Regions from separate parts of the Mesorhizobium sp. M0077 genome, predicted to be linked through region 1. Evidence: predicted binding sites of a transcription regulator. Region 1 holds the regulator's gene; each other region holds the start of a gene.
What was found. The regulator PhoB, encoded in region 1, activates phosphate uptake and scavenging genes when phosphate is short. The targets are predictions, from matches to a motif close to TGTCATNNANCTGTCAT.

Region 1 (3,941 bases):
GTCAAGGACCGCCTGCAGGAGCCCGGCACCGGCCTGTCCGGCGGCCAGCAGCAGCGCCTGTGCATCGCGCGCGCCATCGCCGTGTCGCCGGAAGTGATCCTGATGGATGAGCCCTGCTCGGCGCTTGATCCGATCGCCACCGCCCGTGTCGAGGAGCTGATCGACGAACTGCGCCAGAACTACACGATCGTCATCGTCACCCATTCGATGCAGCAGGCGGCGCGCGTGTCGCAGCGCACGGCGATGTTCCATCTCGGCTATCTCGTCGAGGAGGGCGCAACCGACAAGATGTTCACCAACCCCGACGACAAGCGCACCCAAGATTACATTACCGGCCGCTTCGGCTGAACCTTCCGGCGGGTGAATTTCAGGCACGAGGACCAAGATCATGGGTGAGCATACCGTCGCCTCCTTCGATGAAGAGCTCGGGCAGATCAGCAAGCTGATCCGCGACATGGGCGATCTGGCAGGCTCGATGGTCAGCGGCTCGACCAGGGCGCTGCTCAATTCGGACAATGCGCTGGCACAGCGTGTCGTTTCCGACGACGCCATCATGGATGCGCGCCAGCGCGAACTGGACGACCGCGCCATCACGCTGATCGCCAAGCGCCAGCCGATGGCCAACGATCTGCGCGCCGTGGTCGGCTCGATCCGCATGGCCGGCGACCTCGAGCGCATCGGCGATCTCGCCAAGAACATCGCCAAACGCGTCGGCACCGTGGGCTTGAGCGTCACGCCGCGCGACCTCTCGCACTCCATCGATGCCATGGCGCAACTGGTGCTGATCCAGGTGCAAGGCGTCGTCGAGGAATATGCCGCCACCGATGCGGCAGCTCTTGCAAAACTCAGGAATGACGACGAGCGCATCGACGTCAAATACACGTCCGTGTTTCGTGAGCTCTTGACCTACATGATGGAAGACCCTCGCAACATCACCGCCTGCACGCATCTCTTGTTCTGCGCCAAGAATCTTGAGCGCATCGGCGATCATGTCACCAACATCGCCGAAAATGCGTATTATGTGCTGACCGGCCAGCAATTGCCCGCCAATCGTCCGAAGCAGGACGAGACGGCGATGGCCACGCCGGCCTGATGAGGGTGAACTGCCTATGATCGCGCCACGCATCATGGTCGTGGAGGACGAGGAGCCACTAGGCGTGCTCCTCCGCTACAACCTCGAATCCGAAGGCTATCAGGTCGAGGTGGTGACACGCGGCGACGAGGCCGAGATCCGCCTGCAGGAAAACGTGCCCGATCTCCTGGTGCTCGACTGGATGGTGCCGGCTGTTTCCGGCATCGAGCTCTGCCGGCGGCTTAGAGTGCGGCCCGAAACCGAGCGGCTGCCGATCATCATGCTGACCGCGCGCGGTGAGGAAAGCGACCGCGTGCGCGGCCTGTCCACCGGTGCCGACGACTATCTGGTCAAGCCATTCTCGACGCCGGAGTTCATGGCGCGCGTGAAAGCGCTGCTGCGCCGCGCCAAGCCGGAAGTGCTGTCGAGCGTGCTCAAGGTCGGCGACATCGTGCTCGATCGAGAATCGCACCGGGTCTACCGCAAGAAGAGCGAGATCAGGCTCGGACCGACCGAGTTCCGGCTGCTCGAATTCATGATGCGCCATCCCGGCCGCGTGTTCTCGCGCAGCCAACTGCTCGACAATGTCTGGGGCGAGACGATCTATATAGACGAGCGAACCGTCGACGTGCATGTCGGGCGGCTGCGCAAGGCCGTCAACAACGGCCGCATGCCGGATGTCATCCGTACCATTCGCGGCGCCGGCTACGCTATTAGGGAAGACTAGGATGCTGCGCGTCGCGCCGTTGCCGGCCATTCAGGCGACATGCTTGCCGGATTTCGCCTGAATGCCCGGCGCGAAAATCTCCTGGTCGACGAAGCCGAGCGCGCGCATGGCGCAGCCTTCGCGGATCAGCGGCAGCTCGTTGGGCTCGGTGTCGAAGGAGATCGATTTCGAGTGCTGGCCGCCGGCGGTCTGGGCGATCGCTTCGCGCAATGCCGGTTCGATCAGGTCGAAGGCGGCGGCGCTGACGCCGACCATGGCGACGGGTGCCGGATCGATCAGAGCAAACAGGCTGCCGAGGCCGAAGCCGAGCGCCTCACCGGCCCTGCGATAGGCTTCGCGCTCCGGGCCATCGGTTTCGCGGGCGCGCGCGGCGAGTGCGCGCATATCAGCGTCGCCGATATCGACCGGCTCGGCATCCTCGCCCATCATTTTGGCGCTGCGCCAGATGGCGTAGTTTCCGGCATAGGCCTCGACGCAGCCGCGCCGCCCGCAGCGGCAGAGCGCGCCGCCCGGACGGTGGATCATGTGGCCGAACTCGCCGCCCGAGGAATGGGTGCCGGTGAACAGTTCGCCTTTCAGCACCAGTCCCATGCCGATGCCGTGCGACAAGAGGATGGCGATAAAGTTGTCGCGGTAGCGCTCGGGCTGGCGCCATTGCAGCGCCACCGCCATCATATTGCAGTCGTTCTCCATGGTGGCCGGAATGCCGAATTCCACTTCCAACATGTCGGCGAAGGCAATGTCGGTCAGTGGCGTGATTGGCGACCACAGCATGGCGCGCGCCTGCGAATCGGTGATGCCCTGGATGCCCATGGCAATGCGGGCGATGCTCTGGACATCGAGGTCGGGATCCTCAAGCCGCCGCCGGACGATTGCTACGCATTCGCCAATCAGCTCGTCGCGCGGCTTGGTCAGCGTGTCCAGCCGGCGCTGTTCCTCGGCGACGACGTGGCCGGCATAGTCGATGACGGTGACGGACAGGAAATTGAGCGACAGCACGACGGTCATCACCGCCGCCGCTTCCGGGTTGAGGCCAAGGCCGACCTGCGGCCGGCCGCGTTTCAGTGCGCCTGTCTCGCCAGGTTTGCCTTCAATCAGGACGCCTTCTTGAATCAGATCAGACGAGATTGCCGATATGGTCGAGTGGCTGAGGCCGGTGGTCGCCGCAATCTCGGTCCGCGACGGCTGGCCGGCCCGGCGCACGGCCGAAATCACCATGGCACGGTTGCGACGGCGCAGATCGTCGTGGCGGATTCCAACCGACATTTGTTTCCTCCCGGCCTCCTCGCGCCTCATGATAGTGAAGGCGTTCGACGGCACCAGCCAAATATTGGCAGACGCCGGCAGCCCTGTCATTGTTTATTGCGGACCTCGAAAAAATTCGGCAAGGCCATCAGAATCCATCAGAATCGATGTTGACAGCGCCTTATCATTGAACCAGTATTTTTTCGAGGCTCGAAAAAATAGGGCCTCTGTGTGCCGGCCCTCGGGCCAGTTTTGTCGCGCCGCACGCGGCGCAGGGAGGATTATGATGAACAGATTTGCAGCCGCCATGCTGGCGGGTGTCGCCATGTCGCTGGCGCTGATGTCGGTCGCGCAGGCGAAGGACAAGGTCATCGGCGTGTCGTGGTCGAACTTCCAGGAAGAGCGCTGGAAGACCGACGAGGCGGCGATGAAAACGGCGATCGAGGCTGCCGGCGACAAGTACATTTCGGCCGACGCGCAGTCCAATCCCGGCAAGCAGCTGACCGACGTCGAAAGCCTGATCTCGCAGGGCGCCAACTCGCTGATCATCTTGGCGCAGGACGCCTCGGCCATCGGCCCGGCGGTGCAGAAGGCGCTGGACGAAGGCATTCCGGTCGTCGGCTATGATCGCCTGATCGAGAACAAGGACGTCTTCTACCTGACCTTCGACAACAAGGAAGTCGGCCGCATGCAGGCCCGCGAAGTGTTCAAGGCGAAGCCCGAAGGCAACTATGTCTTCATCAAGGGCTCGGGCTCGGATCCGAATGCCGATTTCCTGTTCTCGGGCTCGATGGAAGTGCTCAAGGAAGCCATCGACTCGGGCAAGATCAAGAATGTCGGCGAGGCCTATACCGATGGCTGGCTGCCGGCCAACGCCCAGAAGAACATGGAACAGTT
Region 2 (3,941 bases), on a different contig from region 1:
CTTCTCGCTGCGCGGCGGCGAAGGCTCGCTGGTTGGCGTCATCCTGGGCACCGTGCTGCTGCAGGAGTTGCAGAACCTGGTCAATCTGCTCGGCATCCCGTCCTCGCTCAACTTCGCGGTAATGGGCGGCGTGATCCTGATCGGCGTGCTGGTCGACCAGCAATGGGGCGTGTTCCGCGCAAGGCGGCTGATGCTCGATGCCAGCCGGAAGACTGTCGCGGCGGAGTAGCGCTACATCACGCCGGATATATCCGAGAAGGCCATCGCCTTGCGCAGCACCTCGACGAAGCGTTCTCCGGCGGCTTCGCGCCGGCCGCCATTGTCGATCGAGGTGACGCCGGAGCCGGACAAAGCGATATTGGCGCTGCGGGCGAGCCGAGCCAGCACTTCGCCGCGCGATTCGCGGCCGCGCTGGGCGAGACGCTCGGCGAGGATTTCCGGCGAAGCGGTGATCTCGACGACAGCCAGATTGGCATAGCGCTCCCGCAGCACCGGGATGACTGCGCGCGAGACATTGGCCACGGCGACATGGCCATTGGCTATCGACCAGTCGACATCGGCCGGGATGCCATAGCGCAGGCCGTGCGCCTCCCAGGAAATGGCGAAAGCGCCGTCGGCCTGGGCCTCGGCAAAGGCGGCGTCGGCCAGCGTGTCGTGATCCTCGCTTGCGGCGTCGCTCGGCCTGGTGATGACCCGGCGGACGAACTCCAGCCTCGTCTCGTCGGCAAACAAGGTGCGGGCATAGCCGATTACCGTATCCTTGCCGGCGCCGCTCGGGCCGACGACGGCGACAAACACGCCGTTGCGGAGCGGAAAGGCCTCGCTGCTGAGTTCGCGCTCGATCGACGCCGAGACCATCAGGCGACCCGGCGCCCTTGGCGCCAGACGGTGCGCACGACCGGCACATGGTCGTCGACGCGCACACGCACCAGATCGGCGCGGCGGCCCTGTTCGATGACGCCGCGGTCGTCGAGGCCGATCGCCTCGGCCGGATTCTTCGACACCATCGCAACCGCCTGCGGCAGGGAAATGCCCTCGACGACGTCGCCGAGGAAGAAGGCCGACTGGATCAGGCTGAAGGGAATGTAGTCGGACGACAATATGTCGAGCAGGCCGTCGCCGGCCAGCGTGCGGGCCGAGACATTGCCCGAATGCGAGGAGCCGCGCATGACGTTGGGCGCGCCCATCAGTACGCCGAGCCCGGCATCCTTCGAGGCCTTGGCGGCTTCCAGCGTGGTCGGGAATTCCGCGACGCGCACGCCCTGCTCGATCGCCTCGTCGACATGGCCTGATGTGGCGTCGTCATGGCTCGCCAGCACAATGCCCCGCTCGTTGCAGGCGGCTGATATCGCCACCCGGTTCGGTCCCGAATTCTTCGCCGATTCCGACATCCGCTTTTCGCAGAACAATTGGAAGTCGCGATCGGTCAATTTCAGCTTGCGCTGATAGTAATGGGCGTAGGTCTCGAGATTGACGAACTGACGCTGTCCCGGCGCATGGTCCATCAGCGAGGCCAGCTTGACCCGCTCGTCGCCATCGAAATTGGCGAAAGCCCGCAAGCAATCCGGCGCCGAGACCTCGCAGCGCAGGTGCAGGAAATGGTCGGCCCGCAACCGGTCTTTCGCGACGCTGTCCTCGATCGCGCCGGCGAGCTTGCGGATGTCGTCGGAGGTAATATCCGCGTCCTCGTCCATGCCGACACGCAACGCGTCGAGGACGGTGGTGATGCCGGCGGTGGCCACCTGCGCGTCATGGGCAAGGACGGCGGCGATCGGGTTCCAGCGCACTTTCGGGCGCGGCGCATAGTGGCCTTCGAGATGGTCGGTGTGCAGCTCGACCAGGCCGGGAATGATGTAGTCGCCGCCCATGTCCTCGCCGCCCATGCTCCCGCCGGTGTGGCCGGTGCCGGCGTCGACGCCGGAGATAAAACCGTCGCGCAGCACGAGCGACCCTTCGACGATCTCGTCGGCAAGCACGATGCGGGCGTTGTGGAGAACAGTTTCGGCGGTCATTCAGGCGGTCCCTGGTTACTCGGACGAATTGCGGTCAGGCGGTTTTTCGGGCAGCGCGGCGGCCGAGCGCATGATGCGAAAGCACCATGAACGGAGCGCCCGGTTCGGTTTCGACGAACAGCGTCAGCGCATCCACCAGCACCGGCTGCTGCAGCACATCGGCGAACAGGCTGTCAATTGCCGCGCGCAGACGTTGGCTTTCCTGCGGCCCGGCCCGGCCGGACAGTGTCATGTGGAAGCGAAAGGTCTCAAACACATAGGGATAGCCCCACTGGCAGAGATTGCGGAACTCGGCCGGCTTCAGCGAATCCGGGCTGCGCCGCTCGATCTCGGCCTCGGTGAGCGGCGCGCGAAAACGGTCGAAGCTAAGCACGACATCGTCGGCGAAACGGTTGAGCGGCGGCAGCGGGCCTTCCGGCACCAAAGCGAAGAAACCATCGATCTGGCTGACGACCAGGCGCGGGATGGTGACCGTCGGCGTTGCTTCGGCAAAGGCGTCCAGCGCCGCGCGCAGCGAGCTTTCGGTTTCGTTGGCGGCCAACCGGAAGGGCGCTTTCAGCGTCGCATGAAAGCCGTAGCGCCGCGCCGATGCGGTGTGAAAAGCGACTTCGGCCGCCGACAGCTCGCCCACCGCCTCGACCGGCCTGGTGGCGGCGCCAAAGGGGTCGCGACCCAGCCAGTTGGCGGCGATCCGCGCCAGCGGTTCGTCCTGCCTCGGGGTGAAATAAATGGCGTAGCGCATCGAAAAAAATCCTCGTCAGCCCGCTGCCATAGGTGATTTCCATGACGGATTGACGAAGCTTATGCGGGTTTTCGAAGGCAAATCGACCCCGCAGGTCCTTAGCCGACGATTTTTTCCTGCTGGACCGACAGCTTCCGCCGCAAGCGAAGGCCGATCAGGCCTTCATCAGCCATTCGTGCTCGGGCGCGTTGTGGAACTTCCACGTCCGCTTCGGCCCGGCCATGACGTTGAGATAATAGAGGTCGTAGCCGTGGCAGGCGGCGCAGGGGTGATAGCCCTTGGGCACCAGCACAACATCGCCGTCCTCGATCGCCATGGCTTCGTCCAGCTCGCGGGCGCCGGTCTTGTCGGCGTCGGTGTAGACGCGCTGGAAGGCAAAACCCTGCGGCGGGTTGAGGCGGTGGTAGTAGGTTTCCTCAAGATAGGATTCGGCCGGCAGATTGTCCTGGTCGTGCTTGTGCGGCGGGTAGCTCGATGTGTGGCCGCCGGGCGTGATGACCTCGACCACCAGCAGCGAGTCGGCGGGCTTGCCCTCGGGCAATATGTTGGTGACGTAGCGCGTGTTGGTGCCTTTGCCCCGAGTCTCCTGGCCGAGGTCGTCGGGTGCGATGACGCGAACGGGCAAGCCGCCGCCCAGGCCCGGCGCCGAGCAGACCGCGAGCTCGAGATCGGTGTCGGCGGTGACCGACCAATCCGACCCCTCAGGAATATAGACCGACCACGGCTTGCCCTCGAAGGGCGACATGCGCTCGCCGAGCAGGCCAAGTTCCCGGCCGCCGGCCTTGGCCGTGCCCTTGCCGGTGACGAACACCAGGCAGACTTCGCGACCGCCCGTCTTACCCGAGGCGTTTTCGCCGGGCTTCAAACGGTGCAGGTCGAAGCCGACATAGGTCCAGCCGGCGCTGTTGGGCGTGACATGCGCGACGCGGCCATGGCCCTTGTCGGCTTTGACGAGCAGTTTCGACATGTTTTGTCTCCTATCGCAAGTCTTCGAGGTCGGCCTCTCAACTTCGTCATCCTAGGGCGAAGCAGGAGCGAAGCTCCGTCGCGAAGACCCTAGGATGACGAAGCGAGGAACGTTCCGGCCAATCACCGACGTAGGCGATACGCCAGGTGTCCAGTGTCCGACCCGCAAGCCCTTCCGAGCCACGGCCGCTTCATTCCTTCGGTTCGGCGTCCGCCTTCGC
Region 3 (3,941 bases), on a different contig from region 1:
AGGCATTGATGTCGGGGAAATTGCCGCCACCGCCGGCGCGGTAATTGTTGGTGGCGACGACGAATTTCGCTGCCGGATCAATAGGCTTGCCGTCGAAGCTGAGGCCGACGATGCGGTTCGAGCCGGCATTGGCGACGCCACCCTTGGCATCGTATTTCGGCAGCTGCGACAGGTCTATTCCGTAGCTGACGCCATCGATCACATCGAAATTGTAGGACGGGAATTCGGTGTCGATGAGCGCCTGGTCGGCCTTGCCCGGCTCGATCTTCCTGAAAATGCCGGCCGACATTTCCAGCCATTCCTTCACTTGCGCGCCGGTGATTTCGACGGCGCGCACCGTGTTCGGATAGAGATAGAGGTCGGCGACGTTCTTGATGGCGATGTCGCCCACCGGCACGTCGGTATAGTAGTCGGCGCCGTTGCGCCCGCCGGCCTTGAAGGGTGCTGCCGCCGACAGCAGCGGCACATCCTTCCACTGCGTGCTCTTCAATATGTCCTTGAGGTACCAGCTCTGCGCCTGGTTGACGATCTGCACCGACGGATCGTCGGCGACCAGCGCGAAATAGGAATAGAGCGGCGCCGAGGTCTTGCCGACCGGTCGGCGGACATAGGCAAGTGTCGCCTCATGGTCCGCCTTCAGCGCATCGACGACGCGCTGGTCGTCCGCCACCGTCGGCTTGTTTGCCTTGTCGACGCGCTGGTAGATCGGCCTTGCCTCCGATGTGGCCGAGGCTACGCGCCATTTCGATCCGTCCCGTTCCAGAAGCAGATCGATCAGTCCCATATGCGAGCCCCAGAAACCGCCCATCACGGCGGGCTTGCCCTGCAGCGTGCCTTTCTCGGTGTCGACGCCTTCGAGCGCCTGAAAATCCTTCTTGCCGGGGAAGACGAGATGCTGATGGCCGGTGAACACCGCATCGATGCCTTCGACGCCGGCGACGAAGAAGGAGGCGTTCTCCATGCCGTCGCCCTGCTTGATATCGATGCCGGAATGCGAGAGCGCGATGACGATGTCGGCGCCCTCCTCCTTGATCTGCGGCACCCATGCCCTGGCCGCCTCGACGATGTCGCGCGTCCTGACATTGCCTTCCAGGTTCTTCAGGTCCCAGACCATGATCTGCGGCGGCACGAAGCCGATGATGCCGATCTTGATCGGCTGCTCGACGCCCGACCCGTCCTTGATCTTCTTGTCGAGGATGACATAGGGCTTGAGGTAGAGCTTGTCGTCGCGCGGGTTGGCGGCAAGCTCGGTGCCGCGGATCAGATTGGCGCAGACGAAGGGGAAATTGGCTCCGGCCAGCACCTTGTCGAGGAACGACAGGCCGTAATTGAACTCGTGATTGCCGAGCGTCGAGCATTCATAGCCCAGCAGGTTCATGCCCTTCATGATCGGATGCAGATCGCCTTCCTTGAGGCCCTTCTCATAGGCGATGTAATCGCCCATCGGATTGCCCTGCAAAAGATCGCCATTGTCGATCAGCATCGCATTGGTGGCTTCCTTGCGCACCGCCGCGATCAGTGAGGCCGTCCGCGACAGGCCCATCGTGTCGTTGGCTTTATCGGCGTAGTAGTCGTAAGGCAGCACATTCACATGGATGTCGGTGGTCTCCATGATCCTCAGATGCGCCTGGTTGGCCTGCGCGCGGGCGGAAAACGGATGCAGCATGATCAGCGCCCCGCTGGCGGCCGCACCGGCAAGAAAACTACGGCGGGAGACGGGGTTGAGCAAATGTGACATTGGTTTTCCTTCCCAGCGACGTGACAAGATCCCAGCCCCGGGCGGAAGCTTCGCGCCGAAAACCGGCCATGTCCATCGGGAAGTCAGTCGATCAGCAAAAGGTGACGGCTGGATGAATATCCTTGGCCGCGGTTGAGAACCTCAGCCCTTGTTATCATCGCCCTGGGTGATCAGTCGCGCGCTCCGCTGGCCGGTGAAATAGATCCATAGCCAGCTAAGCGACACCGACAGCCGGTTGCGGAAGCCGATCAGGAAGTAGATATGCGCCACGCCCCACAGCCACCAGGCAAGCCATCCCGTGAGCTTGATCCGGCCGAAATCGATCGCGGCTGCCCACTTGCCGATCGTCGCCAGGTCGCCGGCATGTTTGTAGCGGAAAGGGCGCGGCGCGCCATCGCCGGCCAGCCGCGCCCTGATCGTCGCGGCGACGTGCTTGCCCTCCTGCTTGGCGGAAGGCGCCACGCCTGGCACCGGCTTGCCGTCCGGCCGCAAGACATGCGCGGTGTCGCCGATGACGAAGATTTCAGGACTGTTCGGCACGGTCAGATCGGGCTCGACCATTACCCTGCCCGCCCGGTCCACCGGCGCTCCCAGCCACTCTCCAGCGGGCGAAGCCGCTACGCCGGCGGCCCACAGGATGGTTCGCGCCGGCAGATGCGTATCGCCAAAGACGACGCCTTCGGCATCGAGGCGCGTGACGGCGCGGCCAAGCTCGACCGTGACGCCCCGCCGCTCCAGCGCCTTGCGCGCATAGTCGGACAGCTTTGGCGCGAAATTGGCGAGGATCCTGTCTCCGGCCTCGACCAGCACCACACGCGCCTCACGCGTGTCGATGTTGCGGAATTCGCCGCGCAGCGTTTCGTGCGCGAGTTCGACAATGGTGCCGGCAAGCTCCACGCCGGTCGGGCCGCCGCCGACGATGACCAGTGTCAGCAGTGCCTGGCGCTTGGCCGGATCGGTCTCGCGCTCGGCCTGCTCGAAGGCGAGCAGGATGCGCCGGCGAATGGTGGTTGCGTCTTCAAGCGTCTTCAGCCCAGGCGCGAAAGGCTCCCATTCGTCGTGGCCGAAATAAGCATGACGCGCGCCGGTGGCGAGCACCAGCGTGTCGTAGGGAACAGAACTGCCGTCCTCAAGCAGCACGCGTTTGCCTGGACGGTCGACGCCGGTGACGTTGCCGAGCAGGGTCGTCACGTCCTCGCGCTTGCGCAGCAGATGACGGATCGGCCAGGCAACTTCCGAGGTCGCCAGCGAGGTGGTCGCCACCTGGTAGAGCAGCGGCTGGAAAAGGTGATGGTTGCGCTTGTCGATCATGGTGATGCGCACGGGTGCGCCGGCCAGCGCCCGCGTGAGTTCGAGACCGCCGAACCCTGCGCCGACGACAACGACATGATGGCTGGTTTCACTCATCGCATTCACCCCTGTTTGTCTCCCTTTATCTAGTGATTTTTGTGCACCGCAACAATGTCGCGGCGCGCTAGACTGCCGCGCGTAAGGCTGCCCAGGACTCGTCGCCGGATGTCGCGAATGCCTATGTCGGCAAGCCTGGACGGGTATAGCCTTGCAGGGGCTGGAACCACGGGAGTGAAGCATGGCCAACGACGATGACAAAGATGGCAAAGGGCGGGCGCAATATTCTTCGCCGCCTTGCTTCATGCACGAACTCGATCCGGAATTTCGCGCGCCCACGTCCGATTGGACCGATGTGCGCCGTTGGCGCAAGGCCGAGCGCGAGCGTCTGATCGCGGCACGGTTGGCGGTTTCGGCCGATGCGCGGGTGGCGATGTCGCGGGCTATCACCGAAGGCCTCGACGCGGCAATCGGCGACATTGCCGGCCGCATGGTCAGCCTCTACTGGCCGTTTCGCGGCGAGCCGGACCTGCGGTCGTGGATGGCGTCGATCAACCAGCGCGGCGGCCGCACGGCACTGCCAGTCGTCATCGAGAAGGGCCAGCCGCTGATCTTCCGCGCTTATGTGCCTGGCGACCGGCTGGAAAAAGGCGTCTGGAACATCCCTATCCCCGCCGAAGGCGACCCGGTGCTGCCCGACATCGTCATCTCGCCGATCGTCGGCATCGACCCGCGAAACTACCGCCTGGGCTATGGCGGTGGCTTCTTCGACCGCACGCTGGCTGCCATGCCGTTCAAGCCATTGGTCATCGGCGTCGGCTACGAACTGCAGCGCATAGCCACCATCTACCCGCAG
Region 4 (3,941 bases), on a different contig from region 1:
TGTCGATGGGCCAGGAACACCGCGCCCGCGGCCATAATGTCTTCTCGCCCTATCAGGTCAATGCGGCGCTGATGGCGAGGGCCAAGCCCGACGCCCTGTTCATGCACTGCCTGCCGGCGCATCGCGGCGAGGAAGTCACCGACGAGGTCATCGACGGTCCGCATTCGGTGGTCTTCGACGAAGCCGAGAACCGGCTCCACGCCCAGAAGGCGGTTTTGGCCTGGTGTCTGGGCGCTTGATCTCCAGGCGCTTGATCTCCAAGCGCTTGATCCGGGGCGGCGCGATGCCTATTTGCGCCCCATCACGCAAATCAAGCGCGTTTGGACGCATGCACCCCTCCGGGCCGCATGGCCGCGCCCTGGAGCTTTGTCATGTTGGAAACGCATCAAGTGACTGAACATCACCCCAAACTCGGCGAGTTCGGCTATGCCGGCGACGATCATGTCGTACCCTTCGAGGTCGGCCCGCTCGACGTGCGCGGCCGCACCGTGCAACTCGGGCCGATGCTCGACGCCATCCTCAACCGTCACGACTATCCCGAGCCGGTCGCCCGCCTGCTCGCGGAAGCCTGTGTGCTGACGGTGCTGCTCGGCACCTCGCTCAAATTCGAAGGCAAGTTCATCCTGCAGACCCGCACCGACGGCCCGGTCGACATGCTGGTCGCGGATTTCTCCACGCCTTCGGCATTGCGCGCCTATGCGCGTTTCGACGCCGACCGGCTGGAGGCCCTGGTGGCCGCAGGCCAGACCTCGCAGCAGACGCTGCTGGGCAGCGGCGTTTTGGCGCTGACCATCGACCAGGGCGCGCACACGCAGCGCTATCAGGGCATCGTCCAGCTCGACGGCGAGACGCTGGAAGACGCCGCGCGCACCTATTTCCGCCAGTCGGAGCAGATCCCGACCGACCTCAGGCTGTCGGTGGCCAAGCTGCTGACGCCCGGCCCCGGCGGTGCGCGCGAGCAGTGGCGCGCCGGCGGTATCCTGGCGCAGTTCCTGCCGCAGTCGCCCGAGCGCATGCGCGTGCCCGACATTTCGGGGGGCGACGGCGATCCGCGCGACGTGATGAACGAGCCGGCCGACAATTCTTGGCGCGAGCTGGTGGCGCTGCTCGGCACCATCGAGCCGACCGAGCTGATCGACCCGACCATCGGCGCCGAGCGGCTGCTCTACAGGCTGTTCCACGAACATGGCGTGCGCGTCTTCGGCGGCGTGCCGGTTGCCGACCAATGTTCCTGCTCAAGGGACAAGATACGCGGCATCCTCGAGGGGTTTTCCGCGCAGGAAATCAAGGACAGCACCGAAGATGGCGGCATCCACGTCGCCTGCGAGTTCTGCTCGAAGCAGTACGACTTCGACCCGGCGGAATTCGCAGCTCAGTGAAGTCTTTTCCTTCTCCCCGTTCACGGGGAGAAGGTGCCCGAAGGGCGGATGAGGGGCAGCGCGAACTTTGGTGAATGGCCGCGCATAGCCTAGGTCATGTGCGTGGAAGATAACCTCATGAGTCTGGCGCTGCCCCTCATTGCCCTGCCGGGCATTTCTCCCCGTATAGTGACGGGGAGAAAACCCCTAATTCACCGTCCGTCGGGTCCCCGGCAGATCCAGCGAAAACGCGGGAATAGCGACGTCGAACGTCTCGCCCTTTTTGTTGCGCATGGTGTAGTGGCCGACCATGAAGCCGGACGGCGTCGAGAGCGGGCAGCCTGACGTGTATTGATAGCTGTCGCCGGGATTGAGCTCAGGCTGGTCGCCGACCACGCCGGCGCCGCGCACTTCCTCGACCCGGCCGCTGCCGTCGGTGATGTGCCAGTAACGCGACATAAGCTGCACGAAATCGTCCGACTGGTTGTCGATCGTGACCTGGTAGCCCCAGACATAACGGTTCTCCGCCGGGTCCGAGCGGTCCTCCAGGTAGAACGGTCTGACCTGCACTTCGATGTTGCGCGTGACGGCGCGATACATGGGCTGCTCCGGTTGCGCAGCAGGGAACATTTGTCGCGCCATGCGGTTTGATACGCGCAGAGCGGCATGTCCTGCCAGCCTCAAAGCGCAGGTGCCGACAAACAATGTCATTTAAGTGACATATGACAATGTTGGTGTGCGCAAACCTTGCCGGCGACTCAAGGCCCATCTGTCGACTGACAAAGCAGCCGTGAGCGGCCTTTCCGGAGTGACCAGATCTCGATGGAACCAGCTCTCACAGCCGCCTTCGCTTCCTCCGCTTTGCTTCTTTCCAATCTCGCCAGCATCCTGCTTGCATCGTCGAAGCTGAAAGCGCGCCGTCTCATCCCTCCGCCGTCCAACGAGCAGCCGCCGGTCTCGATCGTCGTGCCGTCGCGCGGCGTGGAGCCGTTCACACAAGAGACGCTGCAGCGAGCTTTCTCGCTCGACTGGCCGCGCTACGAACTGATCTTCTGCGTCGCTCACGCCGACGATCCCGTCGTCAAACTGATAAACAGGGCGATCGTCCTGTTTCCCAAGGTACCGGCTAGGCTGCTGATCGGCGACGACCGCGTCAGCAGCAACCCGAAGCTCAACAACTGCGTCAAGGGCTGGGAAGCGGCGCACTTTCATTGGGTTATTCTCGCGGATTCCAACGTGCTGATGCCTAGGGATTACGTCCAGCACATGATGGCGGCCTGGCGGACCAATACCGGGCTTATCTGCTCGACGCCGATCGGCTCTCGGCCGGATGGCTTCTGGGCCGAGGTCGAATGCGCGTTCCTCAACACGCTGCAGGCGCGCTGGCAATATGCCGGCGAGGCGCTTGGCCTCGGCTTTGCCCAGGGCAAGAGCATGCTGTGGAACAAGCCGATGCTCGATACCAATGGCGGTATCCGCGCGCTGGCCGCCGAGATCGCCGAGGATGCTGCTGCGACCAAGCTGGTCAACGGACTGGGCCTGCGCGTCAATCTCGTTGCCTCGCCTTTCGAGCAACCACTGGGGCAGCGCCGACTTGCCGACATCTGGTCGCGTCAGGCGCGCTGGGCGCGGTTGCGCCGCGTCACCTTCCCGCTGTTTTTCGCACCCGAGATCCTGACCGGCGTCGCCGTGCCGTTGGCGTTGGCGCTGGTGGCGGCAGCAAGTGCCGGCGTCAGCCTGCCGGCCACGGTGTTGGCCGTGCTGGCGGCGGCCTACATTCCCGAATGCGCGCTGGCCGCGGCCAAGGGCTGGCACCTGTCGCTGCGCATGGTCCCGGCGATGATGGTCCGCGACATGATGCTTCCCGCCATCTGGGCGCGCGGCTGGCTGAGCGGCGCCGTCGACTGGCGCGGCAACACCATGATCATCGGCACCAAGGCAGCCGAGCTGGAAGAGGCTTCGTCGGGAGCGTGACGCCTCGCGGCCTACCCGGCTGCCTTCAGCGCCTGCGCAACGTCCTCCAGCAGATCGTCCGTGTCCTCAAGGCCGACCGACAGCCTGAGCGTTCCCGGCCCGATGCCGAGCTCGGCGCGAGCTTCGTCGCTGAGGTTCTTGTGCGTGGTGGTCGCCGGATGGGTGATCAGGCTCTTGGCGTCGCCGAGATTGTTGGAGATCAGCACGATGTCGAGCGCGTTCTGCAAGGCGAAGGCCGCCTGCTTGCCGCCCTTGACGTCGAGGCAGATCAGCGTCGATCCGCCTGTCATCTGCTTCTTGACGATGTCGGCCTGCGGGTGGTCGGCGCGGCCGGGATAGATGACGCGGGCGATTTCCGGCCGTCCTGCCAGGAAATCCGCGATCTTGGCCGCGCTTTCCGTCTGCTGGCGCACCCGAACCGGCAGCGTCTCCAGGCCCTTGAGCAGCGTCCAGGCGTTGAACGGCGACAGGCTCGGGCCGGTGTGGCGGAAATAGTCGTGCAAATTCTCGTCGATCCATTTCTTGTCCGACAGGATGATGCCGCCGAGACAGCGTCCCTGGCCGTCAATGTGCTTGGTCGCGGAGTAGACGACGATATGGGCGCCGAGC

Region 2: NKJ57_RS10690 (DUF1045 domain-containing protein) is a predicted target of PhoB. The motif match lies at 2,796-2,812, and genes of this name have one in related genera.
Region 3: NKJ57_RS19065 (bifunctional 2',3'-cyclic-nucleotide 2'-phosphodiesterase/3'-nucleotidase) is a predicted target of PhoB. The motif match lies at 1,840-1,856, and genes of this name have one in related genera.
Region 4: NKJ57_RS12185 (ceramide glucosyltransferase) is a predicted target of PhoB. The motif match lies at 2,064-2,080, and genes of this name have one in related genera.

The regions. Positions count from the first base shown of each region.
Region 1 is NZ_JAMYUL010000007.1:78,708-82,648, forward strand. It holds gene pstB (phosphate ABC transporter ATP-binding protein PstB) at 1-348, shown strand, start outside; gene phoU (phosphate signaling complex protein PhoU) at 389-1,093, shown strand; gene phoB (phosphate regulon transcriptional regulator PhoB) at 1,110-1,799, shown strand; gene NKJ57_RS15920 (ROK family protein) at 1,830-3,065, opposite strand; gene xylF (D-xylose ABC transporter substrate-binding protein) at 3,331-3,941, shown strand, end outside.
Region 2 is NZ_JAMYUL010000004.1:190,934-194,874, forward strand. It holds gene NKJ57_RS10675 (ABC transporter permease) at 1-229, shown strand, start outside; gene phnN (phosphonate metabolism protein/1,5-bisphosphokinase (PRPP-forming) PhnN) at 232-861, opposite strand; gene NKJ57_RS10685 (alpha-D-ribose 1-methylphosphonate 5-triphosphate diphosphatase) at 858-2,012, opposite strand; gene NKJ57_RS10690 (DUF1045 domain-containing protein) at 2,047-2,754, opposite strand; gene iolB (5-deoxy-glucuronate isomerase) at 2,909-3,721, opposite strand; gene NKJ57_RS10700 (hypothetical protein) at 3,912-3,941, opposite strand, start outside.
Region 3 is NZ_JAMYUL010000009.1:198,275-202,215, forward strand. It holds gene NKJ57_RS19065 (bifunctional 2',3'-cyclic-nucleotide 2'-phosphodiesterase/3'-nucleotidase) at 1-1,738, opposite strand, end outside; gene NKJ57_RS19070 (NAD(P)/FAD-dependent oxidoreductase) at 1,880-3,145, opposite strand; gene NKJ57_RS19075 (5-formyltetrahydrofolate cyclo-ligase) at 3,327-3,941, shown strand, end outside.
Region 4 is NZ_JAMYUL010000005.1:3,078-7,018, reverse strand. It holds gene argF (ornithine carbamoyltransferase) at 1-239, shown strand, start outside; gene NKJ57_RS12195 (Hsp33 family molecular chaperone) at 348-1,379, shown strand; gene apaG (Co2+/Mg2+ efflux facilitator ApaG/CorD) at 1,566-1,958, opposite strand; gene NKJ57_RS12185 (ceramide glucosyltransferase) at 2,181-3,332, shown strand; gene NKJ57_RS12180 (O-succinylhomoserine sulfhydrylase) at 3,344-3,941, opposite strand, start outside.